DNA from 4 places in the Thalassotalea castellviae genome. Region 4 is predicted to be linked to each of the others. Evidence: predicted binding sites of a transcription regulator. Region 4 holds the regulator's gene; each other region holds the start of a gene.
What was found. The regulator FNR, encoded in region 4, switches genes on or off when oxygen is low (the NO sensors DNR and NnrR bind a similar motif). The targets are predictions, from matches to a motif close to TTGATCTAGATCAA.

Region 1: the regulator FNR is predicted to act here: its motif matches at 1,766-1,779, upstream of RM573_RS15485 (GbsR/MarR family transcriptional regulator).
Region 2: the regulator FNR is predicted to act here: its motif matches at 1,678-1,691, upstream of RM573_RS04975 (CbbQ/NirQ/NorQ/GpvN family protein).
Region 3: the regulator FNR is predicted to act here: its motif matches at 1,247-1,260, upstream of RM573_RS05005 (nitric oxide reductase activation protein NorD).

The regions. Positions count from the first base shown of each region.
Region 1 covers NZ_JAVRIF010000010.1:97,387-101,884, reverse strand. Annotated here, with positions in the region: gene RM573_RS15490 (cytochrome ubiquinol oxidase subunit I) at 1-1,136, opposite strand, end outside; gene RM573_RS15485 (GbsR/MarR family transcriptional regulator) at 1,152-1,694, opposite strand; gene RM573_RS15480 (class 1 fructose-bisphosphatase) at 1,933-2,901, opposite strand; gene RM573_RS15475 (zinc-dependent metalloprotease) at 3,178-4,498, shown strand, end outside.
Region 2 covers NZ_JAVRIF010000002.1:274,670-279,167, reverse strand. Annotated here, with positions in the region: gene RM573_RS17505 (cytochrome C oxidase subunit IV family protein) at 1-177, opposite strand, end outside; gene RM573_RS04980 (cytochrome c oxidase subunit 3 family protein) at 208-789, opposite strand; gene RM573_RS04975 (CbbQ/NirQ/NorQ/GpvN family protein) at 782-1,597, opposite strand; gene RM573_RS04970 (hypothetical protein) at 1,772-2,956, opposite strand; gene RM573_RS04965 (cupredoxin domain-containing protein) at 3,179-3,538, opposite strand; gene RM573_RS04960 (4Fe-4S binding protein) at 3,553-4,476, opposite strand.
Region 3 covers NZ_JAVRIF010000002.1:280,725-285,222, forward strand. Annotated here, with positions in the region: gene RM573_RS04995 (cbb3-type cytochrome c oxidase subunit I) at 1-862, shown strand, start outside; gene RM573_RS05000 (hypothetical protein) at 978-1,220, shown strand; gene RM573_RS05005 (nitric oxide reductase activation protein NorD) at 1,324-3,168, shown strand; gene RM573_RS05010 (DnrP protein) at 3,170-3,388, shown strand; gene eda (bifunctional 4-hydroxy-2-oxoglutarate aldolase/2-dehydro-3-deoxy-phosphogluconate aldolase) at 3,511-4,131, opposite strand; gene RM573_RS05020 (sugar kinase) at 4,187-4,498, opposite strand, start outside.
Region 4 covers NZ_JAVRIF010000013.1:39,129-43,626, reverse strand. Annotated here, with positions in the region: gene RM573_RS16960 (AAA family ATPase) at 1-156, opposite strand, end outside; gene RM573_RS16955 (M14 family metallopeptidase) at 404-1,453, shown strand; gene RM573_RS16950 (sulfite exporter TauE/SafE family protein) at 1,526-2,191, shown strand; gene fnr (fumarate/nitrate reduction transcriptional regulator Fnr) at 2,236-2,955, shown strand; gene uspE (universal stress protein UspE) at 3,145-4,074, shown strand; gene RM573_RS16935 (PEP-CTERM sorting domain-containing protein) at 4,420-4,498, opposite strand, start outside.

The sequences.
Region 1 (4,498 bases), on a different contig from region 4:
CATCCCGCAATAGTGGCTACCCAACCTGAAAAAGTCATCGCTATGGTGCTTTTTAATAACCAAGCAGGAAATTGTTTTTTATAGATAAAAAAGTAACAACCCAACCACGAAGCAAGTAGCATCATTAAACCAACGGCTATCATAATACGAAAGCTGAAAAACACGGGAGCAACAGGTGGGTGCTCTCCTTTAAACTCATTTAGTCCTTTTACTTCGCCATAGATATCATGAGTTAAAATTAAACTCGCTAAATTGGGGATAGCAATTTCAAAATGATTCTCACGGGCTTTTTCATCCGGAATGGCAAATAATACTAAAGGTAACCCTTGTTCTGTTTGCCAAGCTCCTTCCATGGCAGCAATTTTGGCCGGTTGATGTTTTAACGTATTTAGCCCGTGTAAATCGCCAACAAAAATCTGTAAGGGTATGGTGATAGCCGCTACGAAAATTGCAAATTTAAGGGCCACTTTCGCGGAAGGTTTATGGTCACCTTTATAAATACGATAGGCAGAAATTCCAGCAACAAAAAAGGCAGCAGTAAGTCCCGAAGCTAAAAGCATATGCGTAACTCGGTAAGGCATAGAGGGATTAAATATAACTTCTAGCCAACTGGTAACATAAGCAACGCCGTCAATCATTTCATAACCCTGTGGGGTTTGCATCCAAGAGTCGAGTGCGAGAATCCAAAAGGCTGACATCGTCGTGCCAATAGCAACAAGTAACGTGGCAAACGTATGCACACGCGCAGACACTCGTTCACTCCCAAATAACATGATGGATAAAAACGAAGCTTCTAAAAAGAAAGCCGTTAATACTTCATAACCGAGTAATGGTCCTGCAATATTGCCAACCGTTTCCATGTAACCTGGCCAATTTGTGCCAAATTGAAACGACATTGTGATACCGGTAACCACACCAATGGCAAACGTTAGCGCAAAAATACGGACCCAAAAACGATAAATACGTTGCCATGTTTCATCTTGAGTTTGGTTATAACGTACTTTAAAAAATAACAACATCCAACATAAGGCTATGTTGATAGTCGGGAAAAGAATATGAAAACTAATATTTAATGCAAACTGAATGCGTGACAGCATAAAGCTTAATTCATTTGGATCCGCAGCAACATCTAACATGGCGGTAGCACTCCGTTATTTACTTAAAAATCTTTCTTTGGCATCTAAAATTTTACCAACCCCTGAGCCCAGCTTAAGTAGCGTGGATAATTTATCTGAAGACATGTTTTGCAGCTCTGTGCTCCAAATTGTGACCATTTCCATTAAGTCATGCATGTCTTGTACACGTTGTTGAGTGTACTTATCTGCTTCGTTGGCGGGATCTTGTAACAGCGCATCCCTGAAGGTTGATAACGTTGGGTCTAATTCGCGCTTCCTTCTTTCAATAATTAAGGTGCGTGCTATTTCCCAAATATCTTTTGGTGCTGAAAAATACTCTTTGCGATCGCCTGGAATGTGTTGCAGCTTAATTAAATTCCAAGATTTTAATTCTTTAATTCCCATGCTGACATTAGAGCGAGAAATTAATAACGCATCGCTAATTTGATCTGCATTTAGTGGTTGCTCTGTTAATACAATTAATGCATACATTTGACCTAAAGTGCGATTTAGTCCCCAGCGAGAACCCATTTCACCAAAATGAGAAATAAGTGATTGTTGCATTGGTGTGACGGTCATGTGCTATCTCCCAAAAATAACCTTTAGTTATTTTTGAATTTTCAGTAATTTCTGAAAATTGTAAACCTTTATTGATTTATGTCAATTAAATAACGTTTTTTTTAACAGAATATCGATAGTTTTGCTGACATTTTAAGGAAAATTAGCCGAGCAGTTTTTAGATTTTTTGAAAGAGAGTAGTGAACTAAACCTGTCTGCATCATAAGTTAGCAAGTGCAGACAGGTTTATTTAAAAAATTTATTGGTAATAAGCTAAACAGGCTTCAACTTCATTTTTAGAGCCCATGATAACTTCTACGCGTTGATGAATACTTTCGGGTTCAATATCCATAATGCGTTGTTTCGAAGTCATAGCTAAACCACCCGCTTGTTCAATAAGGTAACTCATTGGGTTCGCTTCATACATTAACCGTAATTTATACGGTTGCTCTGGATTTTTACTGTCGGCAGGGTAGGTAAATATCCCACCTCGTTGCAATACTCGATGAATATCCCCCACCATTGCTGCTATCCAGCGCATGTTAAAGTTTTTGCCGCGCGGCCCAGTATCTCCGGCTAATAAATCATTAATGTAATTTTGCATAGGGGCTTGCCAAAAACGTTGATTAGACATATTCACAGCAAACTCTTTGGTGTCTTGTGGCACTTGCACATTGCGTTCAACTAGTAAGAAACCGCCATGGGTTCTGTCTAACACATAAAAATGCGTGCCTTTACCTGTTGTCATGACTAACATGGTTGACGGACCGTATAATACATAACCGGCACACACTTGTTTATGACCTGCTTGTTTAAATTGCTCTGGATCATCAGCAGCCATGCCTGGAATTGCTTCATGAATTGAGAAAATAGTCCCAATTAATGAATTAATATCGATGTTTGAACTACCATCTAATGGATCAAATGAAACGAGAAACTTACCATCTTCATCACCGGCAACTGAATTATCTTCTTCTTCAGAAGATATTGCTTTAACAAATCCAGACTCCAACAATATATCTTTAATTAATTCATTGGCGACAACGTCAAGTTTTTTTTGTACTTCGCCTTGAATATTTTCATCTAAGGTTGAACCCAATAAACCGCCTAAGTGCGCTTGGCTTACACGAAAGGAAATTTCTTTTGTCGCCGCTAATATGGTTTTTATTAGGGAAATTAAATCTAATGAGACATTATCTTCACGTAAAGCTGGGGCAAGTCGTTGCATTGTTTTACCTAATTTTAAGATTTTTACTCGTTATTGAGTAAATTGTATATTATATTTATTTGGCTTTATTGAACCTTTACTGTTCATGTAAAGCAGGTGCGTTAAATCGTCAGATGCGAAAAACTAATTTCTTAAATGGTATATAACCGAAAATTACCTATTTTCATTTTGACGTTCATCTTAATTATAACAATAAATTGCCGGTTAATCAGTAGCCATTTTCTCTAATTACCGGTGAAAAATTTCTCTGTATCGCGCAATTGAAAAGGAAAATATATGAAATTGCTCAAAAATATTCTTTTATTACTCACCTGCAGTATTTTTTCGCTGCACGCGTCAACTAGCTTTGGTGATTTTATAAAAGGAAAAACCTTACAAGAAGGCTATTTTTCTTTTTATTTAGATGATGAAGCAGGCAAAGTTTACTTAGCCATTGATAAATTTGATCAAGCGTTTCTTTTTCAAAGCTCAATGCCTCATGGTATTGGCTCAAATGATATTGGCCTTGATCGTGGTCAATTAGGTGATACACGTTTAGTGCAATTTGAACGAGTTGGCAATAAAGTGTTTCTTCGTCAAAAAAATACTTATTATCGAGCAAACAGTCAAAATGTTTTAGAAAAAAAAGCAGTTAATGAAGCGTTTGCCAGCTCAATTATTTGGGGGTTTAAGGTTGAAACTACTTCTAAAGACAAAGCGGTGGTTTTAATTGATTACACCCCTTTTTTACTTTCAGATATTCATAATATTTCGGATACCTTAAAAAGACGTAAAGAAGGCAATTTTAAGATAGACGCTAGCCGCAGTGGTTTGTATAAAAAACGTATAAAAGCATTTCCCAAAAATACCGAGTTAGAGGCAACCGTTACTTATAAAGGCAGCGGTGCTGGTAAATACTTACGCACGGTAACCCCTGAAAATAGTGCGATTACCGTAAATCTTCATCATTCATTAATTAAATTACCGGATGATAATTATCAAACGCGTGCTTTTCATCCGTTCAGTGGATTTTGGTCACACTCTTACGCTGACTATGCGAGTGCTATTGATCAACCATTAATTAAACGCGTGATCCCTCGTCATCGATTAACGAAAAAAAATCCTGCGGCGAAAGTCAGCGAAGCCGTTGAACCGATTATTTATTATTTAGATGCTGGCGTACCAGAGCCGGTTAAAAGTGCATTGTTAGACGGAGCTCGTTGGTGGAATCAAGCATATGAAGCGATAGGTTATAAAGATGCTTTTCAAGTGAAAATGTTACCTGCTGATGCTGACCCAATGGATGTGCGTTACAACGTGATTCAATGGGTACACAGGGCTACACGAGGGTGGTCATATGGTTCATCGGTTATTGATCCTCGTACTGGTGAAATCATGAAAGGTCATGTAACTTTAGGCTCTTTAAGAGTCAGACAAGACTATTTGATTGCTCTTGGTTTAACTTCACCTTTTGACACTGCAGAAACTGATACTTCTGCGATGAAAGAAATGGCATTAGCGAGAATTCGTCAATTATCGGCTCATGAGGTGGGTCATACGTTGGGTATCGCTCATAACTTTGCCGCGAGTACGAATGATCGCGCATCTGTGATGGATT
Region 2 (4,498 bases), on a different contig from region 4:
AGGGGCCGTTTTTAATTCCATAAAAACATCGACAATTTGTTGACCTTTGATAAAAACTATTAACATGACTACGATGATAAATAACTGAATATTATCGATAAAATCACTCGCAAATACAGATATACATGTTAGGCATATTAAGCTTAACCAACTGAGAATAATTTGTTTTCGAGTCATAGTTGCTTGTCTCTGTTTGAGCTTTTTGTATTAGATAACGTAGATTAAAGGGAATAAAATAATCCATAATAAATCGACCATATGCCAATAACTTGCCCCCGCTTCGAAACCAGAAATATTGTCGCGATAAGCACCTTTGTAGGTTCTAATTGTGATATAGCTAAGAATAATCATACCTAAAATGACATGTAAAAAATGAAATGCAGTGATTAAAAAGTACAAAGTAAAAAATGTGTTGGTTTCTAGATTGATCCCTAGCCTAAAAAGCGATTGGTATTCCCACATTTTCACCACTAAGTATAAAACTGCGAATACAAGGGCTGTGATCAGCCATTTGACAGAAATCTTGCTATGACCTTGATGGACGGTGTTAAGGGCTAATGCAACAAAAAAACTACTGGTGATCAATGCTAGTGTATTTAACAGTCCCGCTATGGGGTGTAATTGCGCTTTTCCTTGATTGAACATGTCAGAATTTAATTGTTCAGTAACGGCAAAGCTAATGAAAAATATAGCAAAAACAGTTAATTCAGCTAAAATAAAAAACCACATGGCTAAATCGCCAGGTAGCTTTTTATCTTCATGCATTGTTAATGCTTGGGTGTTATTCATCAAAATATATACGGGCAACATCCATTAAGGCTTTAATCGTTTCAGGATCATCCGATAAAGGCTCTGCTAAACAACAGCGGCAAACATCCAGAGGATTCATCCCGCTAGACATCATTTTTGCTGCATAAATTAATAAACGTGTTGAAGCGACTTCGTCTAAATCATTTTGTTCTAAACGGCGCAATGCTTGAGCTAACTCAACCAATTTGAAAGCTAAATTGGGTGCGGCGCCAGCTTCTTTAATAAGAATTTCTTGTTCTAACTCCATTGTAGGATATTCAAAACGCAAGGCAACAAAGCGTTGACGAGTGCTAGGTTTCATCCCTTTTAATAAATTCTGATAACCAGGATTATAAGAAACTACTAACATAAAGTCCGGCGCTGCTTCTATAAGTTCCCCTGTTCGTTCTAACGGTAAAATACGACGATCATCAGCGAGAGGGTGCAATACCACCGTCGTATCTTTACGTGCTTCAACAACTTCATCTAAATAACAGATGCCGCCTTCACGTACCGCTTTAGTTAGCGGTCCATCTTGCCAATAAGTACCATCAGGACCAATCAAATGACGACCAACTAAATCAGCGGCGGTTAAATCATCGTGACATGAAACTGTATACAAGGGTTTGTGCAGCTTTTTAGCCATGTGAGTAACAAAACGCGTTTTCCCACAGCCGGTAGGCCCTTTAATTAATACTGGCAATTGGTGCTGATTTGCGTATTCAAACAGGGTAACTTCGTTACCTTGTGCTTGATAATATAACTCAGTTTTTAATTGAGTTGCTGCTTCTAAACTTACGGCGCTCATATGAACCTACTAAGAAATGACGTTATCTGAGGTTAAATTACTTGGTTCTGGGAATGGCTGCAAATTTGATTGATGCTTACTTGATACCGATCAAATCATTGATATGAATTTTGCTTAGATCGCTATCAAGTTGCTAAATTTTGTTGGGTATATTGGTATTGAATTAAAGAGGCTTTAACCAAAAATTGCTCGCATCAATGAGATAGCTTGCTCAACCGTTTTACCTTCTTTCACTTGATGAATTAACGTGTCACGTTTGTTGAGTAAATATGCCGGTAATTCTTCATCTTCTAAGGCGCGATCAATTAACGCTTCTGCTGATTCTTTGCTTCTTTTTCTTACCATTGGGGCTGATTTGGTCGTTTTCTTAAGAGGCTTATCACGAAGTTTGATGTAGTTAGATTTTTCCGCACTGCCTTTTTCCGCATGCAAAAATACATCAAGTAAAATTACGCGGTTATTCCATAAAATAAGCTCTTGCTCATTCTCTGGCGATGCTTGATGCCACCAAGCACAAGTTCTTATCGTACCTATCATGTCCTGCCAATATGCAGAAAAATCGAAGTTATTAAATTTGGCTATTGAAAAACCTTGGCAGAAAGTTTCGATTTTACTGGCGGTTAAGGCAATAAATTGATCGGGTCTTCTCATTGCCAATAAACGTGTTGCTGGCGCCAGTGGTGCTTTTTTGTCATTCGCTTTATCAGATGAGTAAGAAGAAAAGATATCTTGGTAAGCACTGACAAATTTATCATACTCATTTAACGTTACCTCTCCGGTTAACGGGATATGACTTAAAGCCTGATCAAAAGCTTGTGGCTGTTCAATGAATAATTGATGAAACACTTTCGCACTTTTGGTTGAGGCAAACCACTCTACGTCAAATTGATATAAGCTAATGTCGTGTTTGTTTGTGTGTTTACCTGCAAAGGCTAGTTTGTCTTCTTCAATCATTTCACTCAAAGGCTGTGTTTTTATCTCGTTGATATATTGAAGTAATCTTAATCGCTCATCTAAGGCATGCGCTATTTTTTGTTGCTGAATAAACTGACAAAATATCGGCCATGGTGCTATGCGAGTCATTTTTATTTGCGCACGGCTAATACTTGTTTTGAGAATGTCGTGTAATTTTTTTAGGCTCGGTAATTGTGCCGGCTCAAGCAAATCCATATTGATGCTATCGCGAGATAACTTGAGTAATTGATGACACCATCCCAAGAAGTCATTCGGGTGTTCATCTACTTTAATTGCCATTAAGTTCAGGCTAAGTTCGGGGACATATTTTAATATGTTTTGGTAAATAAAGTTTTCACTTTCAGATAAAGGCATTTTTACAGGGGAAGATAACAACTTTCTCATTGAACTTTTAAAGCTCCAGCACAACATAAATAAAGGTCGCGCATCATACCCAAATTATTCAGCAATGCAATGCTTAATCATCAGGTTTTAATGTTATTGAGCTTTAAAATTATTTGGCTAAATAAATTTAGCGCGCTGTCGTTAAACATCCTATTATTGGAGCAGATATTTTCACTATGATTTACAGGTTTATTTTCATCAATGTGACACCCCAGTGTTTACTTATTGCACGGTAACTGTCCCTGTCATTTTCGGGTGTGGTCCACATTCATAAACAAATACGCCCGTGTCATTAAACGTACGTTGATAACTTTCACCAGGGAAAAAGTAATCAGGCTCTTCTGTATTAAATTGTTTAAACCAAACATTATGATATTGACGCTTTTCAATGTTTTTCCATATCACGGTATCTCCTTTTTCAACCCTAATATCGGCAGGAATAAAGGCTTTTTTATATATTTCTACGACCACTTCTTTTGCGGATAGTTTGCTACTGAAAGTTAGTACCAGTAACAAAGGAATGAAACTAGCGTATTTAACATTGATATTTTTAACTCGCATTTGCATTGCCATGGCATACATAGTTATTCCCTCAATTATGTAATCGTTTTACTTTTAATTAGCTGCTGTGATGTTTTTACTGTTCCCGCCGCTCGATCTACTTCTTTAGCCGCTTGACCATCAACCCAGGTTAATAAACTGCCATGGGGATTATTCTTTTGTACCTGTGCGCAAGCTGCAATACATTGTGCGCATTGAGTACAAGTAAACTTTGCTCGCTTTACATTCCGAGTAGGTAGGCGCATAGGGCAGGCTTGATCACAAGGTTTATTTTCGTTTGATAAACTACATTCTCGGCAAGCTTTGGCACGTTTTCTGTCAAATTTTACTACCATTGCTTTTGGGTTCGCCATCCATATTAAACTTTGAAATAATCCTAAGGCACAGCCATATTTACAAAACAGATGACGAGCAAAAATAAAGTCGATTGAAAATATAATTGTTGCAGCCGTAATAAAAATTGTTGCGCCAAACCCTAACTGAAAAGTCACTAAATCATTGAGTAACTGCGCCGGGTTTAATAAGTAACTTAAGAGCGAAATAGCCCATATAAACGCGATAAAAATGGCGGTTAAAGTAACAATTATCTTTGGTAACATTCCCGCATTTTTTTTGCTGGCTTTTTCCCATAACGTCACTCTGTTGAGTTGTTTCAACATCAAATCATTAAGTAATTCAACCACGGAAAAATGTGGGCATAACCAACCACAATAGATGCGACCAAACCGCCAAATTAAGATAAATGAGAATACGACGAAAGCTATGCCAGGAAGGAGTACCCGAGAGAATATCTTTACCGCTGCATCAATACTATCGCCTCCACCAAAAAGGATAGGTTCAATACTAATTGTCCATGCTTGACCGAAAATGATGAAATGGCCCAGTTCAAGGTCAAAACGAAAAACATCGCATAACGGAGCAAAAATAAATAATAGAAAAAATGCGATTTTAGTCGTCATTCGGTAACGTTGCATGGTCATC
Region 3 (4,498 bases), on a different contig from region 4:
TGGTCTAGCGGTTTTCTTTTTATTCTCTTTCTATAACCCGGCGAATATTGCCCTAGATAAATATTTCTGGTGGTTTGTTGTTCATTTATGGGTTGAAGGCGTTTGGGAATTAATCATGGGGGCAATATTAGCGTTCATCTTAATCAAGACGACGGGTGTTGATCGCGAAGTCATTGAAAAATGGTTATATGTCATTATCGCTATGGCACTAATCACCGGAATTTTAGGAACAGGCCATCACTTCTATTGGTTAGCTACACCTGAGTATTGGCAATGGGTAGGCTCTATTTTCTCAGCGTTAGAACCATTACCATTCTTTGCTATGGTGCTATATGCCTTTAACATGGTGAATCGTCGTCGTCGAGAACACCCGAATAAAGCCGCTACTTTATGGGCTTTAGGTACGGCAGTAATGGCATTTTTAGGCGCAGGTGTATGGGGTTTCTTACACACATTAGCACCAGTAAACTATTACACACATGGTTCACAAATTACCGCAGCTCATGGTCATATGGCTTTTTACGGCGCTTACGCCATGATAGTCATGACGATTATTTCGTATGCAATGCCTAAGATTCGCGGTATTGGCGAAGCCAACTGTAATCGTGCACAAGTATGGGAAATGTGGGGCTTTTGGTTAATGACTGTCGCTATGGTTTTCATCACACTGTTCTTAACCGGTGCTGGGGTATTACAAGTGTGGTTACAACGGTTACCAGAAACAGGTGAAGCTTTAAGTTTTATGGCAACACAAGACAAACTGTCTATTTTTTATTGGTTACGTGAAATAGCAGGGGTGTTTTTCTTAATCGGGTTACTTGCATATTTTAGAAGTTTCTTCGTCAAAGAAAAAACCGCTTAAATCATTGTTCGCTTATAATTTAACTCAAGCTCATCAGTTGAGTTTGAGTTAAATTTTTCATTAAGCCATGGAATATCAATGCTTTACTTTAAATTTTACTGTAGAAGGCGAGACAATGAATGATCAATTACCCGTAAAACGGACAAAGAAACGTAAGTTACAAAAAGTAGCGACTTTTATTAGCTATGTTGCTATTTTAATTGCTATCGCATGCGCAGCTTTTTTATTGATGGTTGATGCAGAAGAAAAAGTGATGCGAGCCAGTCTAGGTGCCACCAGTTTTTTCTTTTTTATGGTCGGGTTAGTACTTCACACCATCGGCAATAGCGACTTACCAGATTTAACAATAAAAAAATAATTTTTGCCGCTAAAATCCTCTCACTATTGATGTATATCACATAAATCTTCTTTACTTATTGTTACAGTGATCACATGTTTTACTGATTAATTAACAGGTTTTTATGGAAGAGTGGGTTGGCGAGCTTTGGCATAAATATATCACGCGTAAAGCAAGCACAAGTTTTGCTGATGCTAAAGTTAATTTTTCACAAGTCAGTAAATCTATCGGTATGGTTTATCGCGCACTTGGCGGTGAAGATATTAAACGTGTGGAAGCCGCAACACCTCGTGATTATCTTGTCAGACGCACTATTCTTCAAAAAATATCAGGTGAAAACAAACAAATTAGTTTGGCATGGCAAGACGAAGATAGCCTTCGATTACCTGAATCTTTAGCCGTATTTCCCTCCACTGAATTAAATTATGACCTTTATATATGGTTAGCGGTTCTTGCTGCTAATCATCATGGAAAATTTCAGCATTGGGCTAATGATAATCAACGTTTAGTTGTGAAGGTACTCAAAAAATATCCAGCCATGAAACCGCGTTATCAACGATTAGCACAAGCGACGGTTGATATACGACCAGTTTTTGGCAAGCTCCCAGACAATGAACAAGCCATGGAAAAGTCTATCATTGAGGCGATATTATCTCCAGGTTCAGTCAGTCATTTTCCGATCGTTAATTTTGCCCCGCAAGCGGTCCATTTGTGGCTATACCCGTCGGCGCATGTTGATCCTCAACTTTTACCTGAGTACCAAGAGATAGATGACTTAGCGCAAGGGAAAGAAAAAACGAAACCATTAGCTAAGAGTGCCGCTAGTAGAAAAAAAGCTGAGCGTATTGACTCACCAGAAAATCGAGATGGCATGATGATTTTTCGTTTAGAAAGCATGTTTTCATGGAGTGAGTTTTCAAAATTAGACAGAGGGACTGACGATACCGAAGAAGAAGATGAACAGTATCAGAGCGTTGCAGAAGATCTTGACCAAATTTCATTATCTCAACAACAAAACCAAAAAAGTGCTTCGATAAAAATTGATCTTGACCTCCCTTCCGCATCAGAAGATGACTTTCCCATAGGGGATGGCATTTCCTTGCCAGAGTGGCATTATAAAAAACAGCAACTCGAAGCGGATCGTTGTTTGCTCCAACCTATGCTCCCAAAAGGTGCCATGCCACAAAAACTGCCAATAAAATTGCAAAAATCAGCAAAAATCATTCAAAGTCAATTTGAACAGATGCGTAATCTACGTTATTGGTTGAAAGGACAAGCCCAAGGTGAAGAATTAGATTTAAATGCCTGGTTAGATTTTCATGTTGAAAAGCAAATATCTGCCACTCAAGAAAAAGGACTCTATCAAAGTTTTCGAGGCAATAATCGCGATATATCGACCTTGTTGTTAGCCGATTTATCCATGTCTACCGATGCATACCTTGATAATGAAAACCGGGTCATAGACGTCGTTAAAGATTCGATGATGTTATTTGCTGAAGCATTAAACAGTGTCGGAGATAATTTTGCTATGTATGGTTTTTCTTCAGTAAAAAGAAGCCATGTAAGATTTAGTTTATTAAAAAACTTTAATGAAACATACAATGATGACATTCGTGGCCGAGTTCAAGCGATCCGACCTGGTTTTTACACCCGCATGGGGGCTGCAATTCGTCAAGCCACTCAGGTGATTCACGAACAACAAAACAGTCAAAAACTATTATTGATTTTAACTGACGGTAAGCCCAATGATATTGATTATTATGAAGGCAGGTTTGGTATTGAAGATACACGTCAGGCGGTTAAAGAAGCAATAAAACTCGGAATCAAGCCATTTTGTATAACCATTGATGTAGAAGCACAAGACTACCTACCTTATTTGTTTGGTAGTGATGGCTTTACCGTTATTTTAAAACCTTCGCAGCTGCCTTTGCGTTTGCCTCAGCTATATCATCAATTAACGAGTCATTAATATGTCAAATAAAATGATTACTTGCTTGTTTTGCCAGTCGATAAACCGTCTTGACGTTCAGCAAGAGACATCAAAAGAATATGGAAACTGTATTAACTGTGGCATGCCGCTAAGTAAAGAAACTCCCAATAGTACCAGCGCCAGAAAAAAACGTTTTCTCCCTTTATTCTGGTTTGTAGTTATTTTTTGTTTAGTGATGATCTTTTATTTACCCAGATAAATTTATTCCTGAAAAATATATAAGACGTAAAACAAGCGAGAATACATCACGCCCGTTAAAACCAAGTATAAAAAAAACCGCCTAAACAGACGGTTTTTCGTGAATATCTATCTTGTATGATTTTAACTTTGATTGGCTAATTTACACGCGTCGGTAATTTTATCCCACTGGCCATTTTCTACCCAGCTTTTCGGTGCAACCCAACTACCACCAATGGCAAAACAATTACCTAACTTAAGGTAATCTTCCTTATTTTCCTGATTAACTCCGCCCGTTGGACAAAAACTCGTATCTGGAAATATCGAAGACATTGCGCCTATAAAGGGTGCACCGCCAGATAATGAGGCTGGAAATAGTTTTAATTCATTAAAACCAAACTCATTCGCCAATAAAATATCTGAAGTATTCGAAACCCCCGGTAGTACCGGTAAACCACATTCAGTTAATTCTGCTAATAAATTTGCTGAAATCGCTGGGGTAATAATAAAGTCAGCACCAGCTTCCTTAGCCCCTTGTAAAATCTTTTTAGATGTAATGGTACCAGCACCAACAATTAGTGATGGAAAGGCTTGTTTAATTGCTTTTAGAGCCTCTAAAGAAGCTTCCGTACGTAATACTACTTCAATTAAATGCAAACCGGCTTTAACCATAGCCTCGGTAATGGCAATACCTTGCTCTGGTGTATCTGCTTGCACAATTGGTAGCAAGACTTGTGATGCCATTAATTCTTTAAATGATTTCATATAAATACCTGTAAATTTTTATCAATAATTTAGATAAGATAATCAAGAAATCATCTTAAAGTTGCTGAACAAAGTCATTAAATAATGCTTTTGGAGCAATCGCCCCTTTGTGTTGAATAACAAAGCCCGCAGCCTTAGAGGCTTTATCAACAGACTCCGCAATTGAAGCATCAGCTAGACGAGCTCCTAAGTAGACCCCATTAAATGAGTCGCCTGCAGATGTTGTATCAACAACAGTTTTCACTGGCGTCACTTGGTGTAACTCTTTTTCACCATCTAATATTGTGATCACAGATGCCGGCCCATTTTTCACCACTAATTCTGAGATCCCGTACGATTGGCAAAAATCAATCACGCCTTCAACACT
Region 4 (4,498 bases):
TACATGGGCTAAAGTCGTTTTTCCCATACCGGGTAAATCTTCAATCAATAAATGCCCTTTTGCTAGTAAACAGGCTAGTGCTAATTTGACTTGTTCAGGTTTACCGATCACAAATCGTTCAATCTGTGATAACGCTTGAATGACGAGTTCTTGCATGAATATCCTTTTACTAAAATGGTTTAATAAAAATTTATTGACCTTAATCAACAAGTTCCACCTTTGAGTATGACATGCTATCTGCTCGTTAACAAAGCAGATAATAGAAACTTAAATAGTGCCTGTTATTTCTACATAATAATGAATTGTTTTTACACGTCAAAGTGTCCGTTGATAACTATAATATTAACTTTTAATCAATAAAAACAATCCGTTAATGATATTACTTAGTGATAATAAAAAACATATGAATATAGATTTTTATGACATTGAATATTTAAATAACCCAGAGCCAATTACGCTTAAAGCTGACTTTAAACAGTTTTTATTATCATTAGATGTACCAACCGTGATTGATGTAGCCGGTAAACATGTTGATAAATGTCGTGTTATTGTCACTTTATTACATGGTAATGAACCATCAGGATTAATTGCCATTCACCGTTGGTTGACTTCCTTAGGGGAATTACCGACACCGCAAACGAATATTAGGTTTATTATTTGTTCAGTAGAGGCCGCGAATGCCAGCCCGTTACTAAGTCAACGTTTTTTACCGCATGGAATTGATCTAAATCGCTGTTTTGGTATTTCACGAAATGATGGTTACTATGCTCGAGCTCGACTCATTGAAGAAGCCATTAGAGAAGTAACCCCTGAATTCGTCGTTGACTTACATAACTGTTCGGGTTCAAGTCCTGCTTTTGCTGTATCGCCGACGTTATCAATGAAAGAAATCGCGTTAACTTCATTTTTTTGCGATGCGGTAATTTTATCAGGCTTACAAATAGGCGCATTAACTGAACAAGCTTTTAGTTGTCCAACCATAACAATTGAGTGTGGAGGCAGTAATGACGAACAAGCGCATGAAGTCGCTTTTGAAGGAATACAAAACATCGCTGAATGTCCGCCAAACGTTAATTACCCACAAAAAAAATCCGTTGAGATAATTTGTAAACCCTTACGGTTAACGTTAAAAAACAATGTAGAACTAACCTATAGCCATCACTATGAAGGTGAATGTGGTGTGACGTTATTAGATAATATTGAGCAATTTAATTATGGTGGCGCTCATCAAGGTCAAATGCTAGGTTGGTTAGATTCAAAAGGGTTAAAAAATTTGCAATTATTAAATGAAGATCAAGAAAACGTTATCGACGAATTTTTCACTTTACGAGACAATCAATTAGTCTGTGCAACTCATTTGAGAATATTTAAAGCAACAACAAACAAGTTTATCGCCAAAAATGATTGTTTATTTTATGTCGTTAAACATTCTTTAGGAACCTTTGAAACGTGATAAATAGTTTTTACCTGTGATGAATAATGTTAACCTCCAGCCAAGATTGTCAGTGAAAGATATTGTCTTTGTATGGAATTAGATTTTCTATCAGCCTTCGTCATCGGTTTATTAGGTGGTGGTCATTGTATTGCGATGTGTGGAGGCATTACCACCATGCTTACGTCTGCATTACCGCAACAAATAAACAAAACCCCCTTTATATTAAGCTATAACGTAGGGCGAATATTTTCGTATTCTTTGATAGGTGCTATCGCAGGTTTAACCGGCTCACTCGCAATTAAACACTTAGGATTTCCTATTGTCACTTTAAAAATTATTGCCGGTATTTTTTTAATCTTGCTCGGATTATACATTGGTCAATGGTTATTATGGATATCAAAAGTTGAAGTAATTGGTAAACACCTTTGGCAACACTTATCGCCTTTAAGTAAAAAGATAATTCCGATAAAGAGTGTAAAGAAATCTTTCCTTTTAGGTACCTTATGGGGTTGGTTACCATGTGGTTTAGTTTATTCAACATTAACCTGGTCTTTAGCCAGCGGCAACGCAATAAAAGGAGGTTTGATCATGATGTTTTTTGGGCTTGGTACTTTACCTGCGTTATTGACGGTTTCATTTGGTTTTACTTTTATAAAGCTATTAATGCAAAATAATTATTTTAGAAAAACTATGGCGTTATTACTAATAAGTTATGGTATCTTGACGCTAAAATTTGCATATACACAAATGTTCTAATACCATACTCGAAGTGGATAATTAACTTAGATGTTAAGGAAAATATGTACAAGAATCAAAGCGCATCACAACAACATATTCATTGCCAAAATTGTAGCATCAGTGAACTTTGTCTACCGTATTCTCTTGATGAAAAAGAGTTAGAAACCCTTGATGAAATCATTGACCGGAAACGCCCTATCCATAAAGGTGAGCAGCTTTTTCAAGATGGTCAAACTATGCAGTCCTTATACGCTATACGCTCTGGCACTTTCAAAACGTTTACGGTAAACGAAAGTGGTGAAGAACAAATTACCGGCTTCCATTTAGCAGGAGATTTATTAGGGTTTGATGCCATAGCAGAGTCTGAACATCCGAGCTTTGCAAAAGCATTAGAAACTTCAATGGTTTGTGAAATCCCCTATAATACCTTAGATAATTTATCTAATCATATGCCAAAGCTTAAAAAGCAAATCCTTCGTATGATGAGCTCTGAAATTAAAAATGATCAAGAAATGTTAACTTTATTGAACCGTAAGAATGCTGAGCAGCGTCTTGCTACATTTTTATGTGCCTTAAGCGCCCGTTATCACGCTAGGGGATTATCAGCCACTGAGTTCAGGTTGACGATGACTCGCAGTGATATTGGCAATTATATCGGCTTAACGGTTGAAACAATTAGTCGCTTATTGAATCGATTCAATAAAAATGACTTAATTAAAGTTGATGGCAAGCTTATTACGATTTTAGACAGCGATAAGCTTGAAGATTGTGCTGCGCTATAGCAGCAGATCACTCTCCCACATACTTTTCCTTGCGTAAATATTTCTCAAACATCTGTAAAGTATTTGCTTGCTTAACTTTTCCTTCAATACGACCAATTTATTGATTTAAAACAATCTTCAACTATGTGTTATATAAGAATATAACTATACTGATAGTAAATCATTAACATGAGTTATTCTGGAGCGAATATGGAAAAGTATCATCAAATATTAGCAATCATAGATCCAACCACTGAAGATCAAAAAGCCTTAAAAAGAGCGATTGAATTAGCCAAACAAACTCAGGCCACCATCACAGCTTTCCTTTCGATATATGATTTTTCTTATGAGATGACTACCATGCTGTCAAACGATGAGCGTGAAGCTATGCGCAACTCGTTAATTAATGATCGTATTCAATGGTTGAATGAGTTAATTAACGTTTTACCACACGATAATATTGCAATAGATACTAAAGTAATTTGGCACAATAGACCTTTTGAACCCATTATTGAAGAAGTATTAAATAATGGCTATGACATAGTCATTAAAGGGACACATCAGCACGATAAATTAAAATCAGTCATATTCACGCCAACTGATTGGCATATCTTAAGAAAATGTCCCTGTCCTGTTTTATTAGTGAAAGATCATTTATGGCCGATGAATGGCAATATTGTCGCGGCACTCAATGTAGGCAGTGCTGAAGCAGAGCATCAATCTTTAAATGTAAAAATAACAGAAGAAGCGATCAATCTATCAAAATTGATCAAGGCAAATGTTCATTTGGTCAACTCTTTCCCTGGCACTCCCGTTAATATCGCAATTGAGATCCCTGAATTTAATGCAAACGAATACAACGAATCCATGTTAAGTCATCATATAGAAGCGATGGATGAGCATGCTCAACAGTTTGCAATCAGTAAAGAGCACACCCATGTGGAAGAAGGTTTACCAGAAGATATCATTGTCAGGCTGGCAGACGAATTAGATGCAGAATTAGTGATCTTAGGTACTATTGGCCGAACAGGATTATCCGCTGCCCTGATCGGGAATACTGCTGAACATTTAATTGATAATTTAAACTGTGATGTTTTAGCCTTAAAACCGGATGGATATGTTTCACCACTTGCCAATTAACGCTTATGTTAAAGACCATTTTATCAATGTATTAAATAATAAGTTTAATACGCAAACAAGGTAACACATTGCTTGTTTTATTTACTAGGGCCGTTTTGCTGAAATAGCAAAGCGGCTTATTTTTTCAGTAAAAATATTTATTTTTATTTTTATATTTATCAAGAAAATTAATTAACAAAAGTGATGAAAGAACTTTAACAGACTAATGTTGATTGATTCTGATGGAGACAATTTAAAATAACAGCCCAAAACGGCTCAACATCAACGTTAGATATGGTGTTGTTTGTCTTTAAAAATAAAAACACTGATCTAATTGATCAGTGTTTTACATTACCACGTAAATATTTAACCTTTTTGGTTAAATTTACGGAAAGCCAACCCTATTAAGCCCAAAGCAAAAATAGCTAGTGTTGAGGGTTCAGGA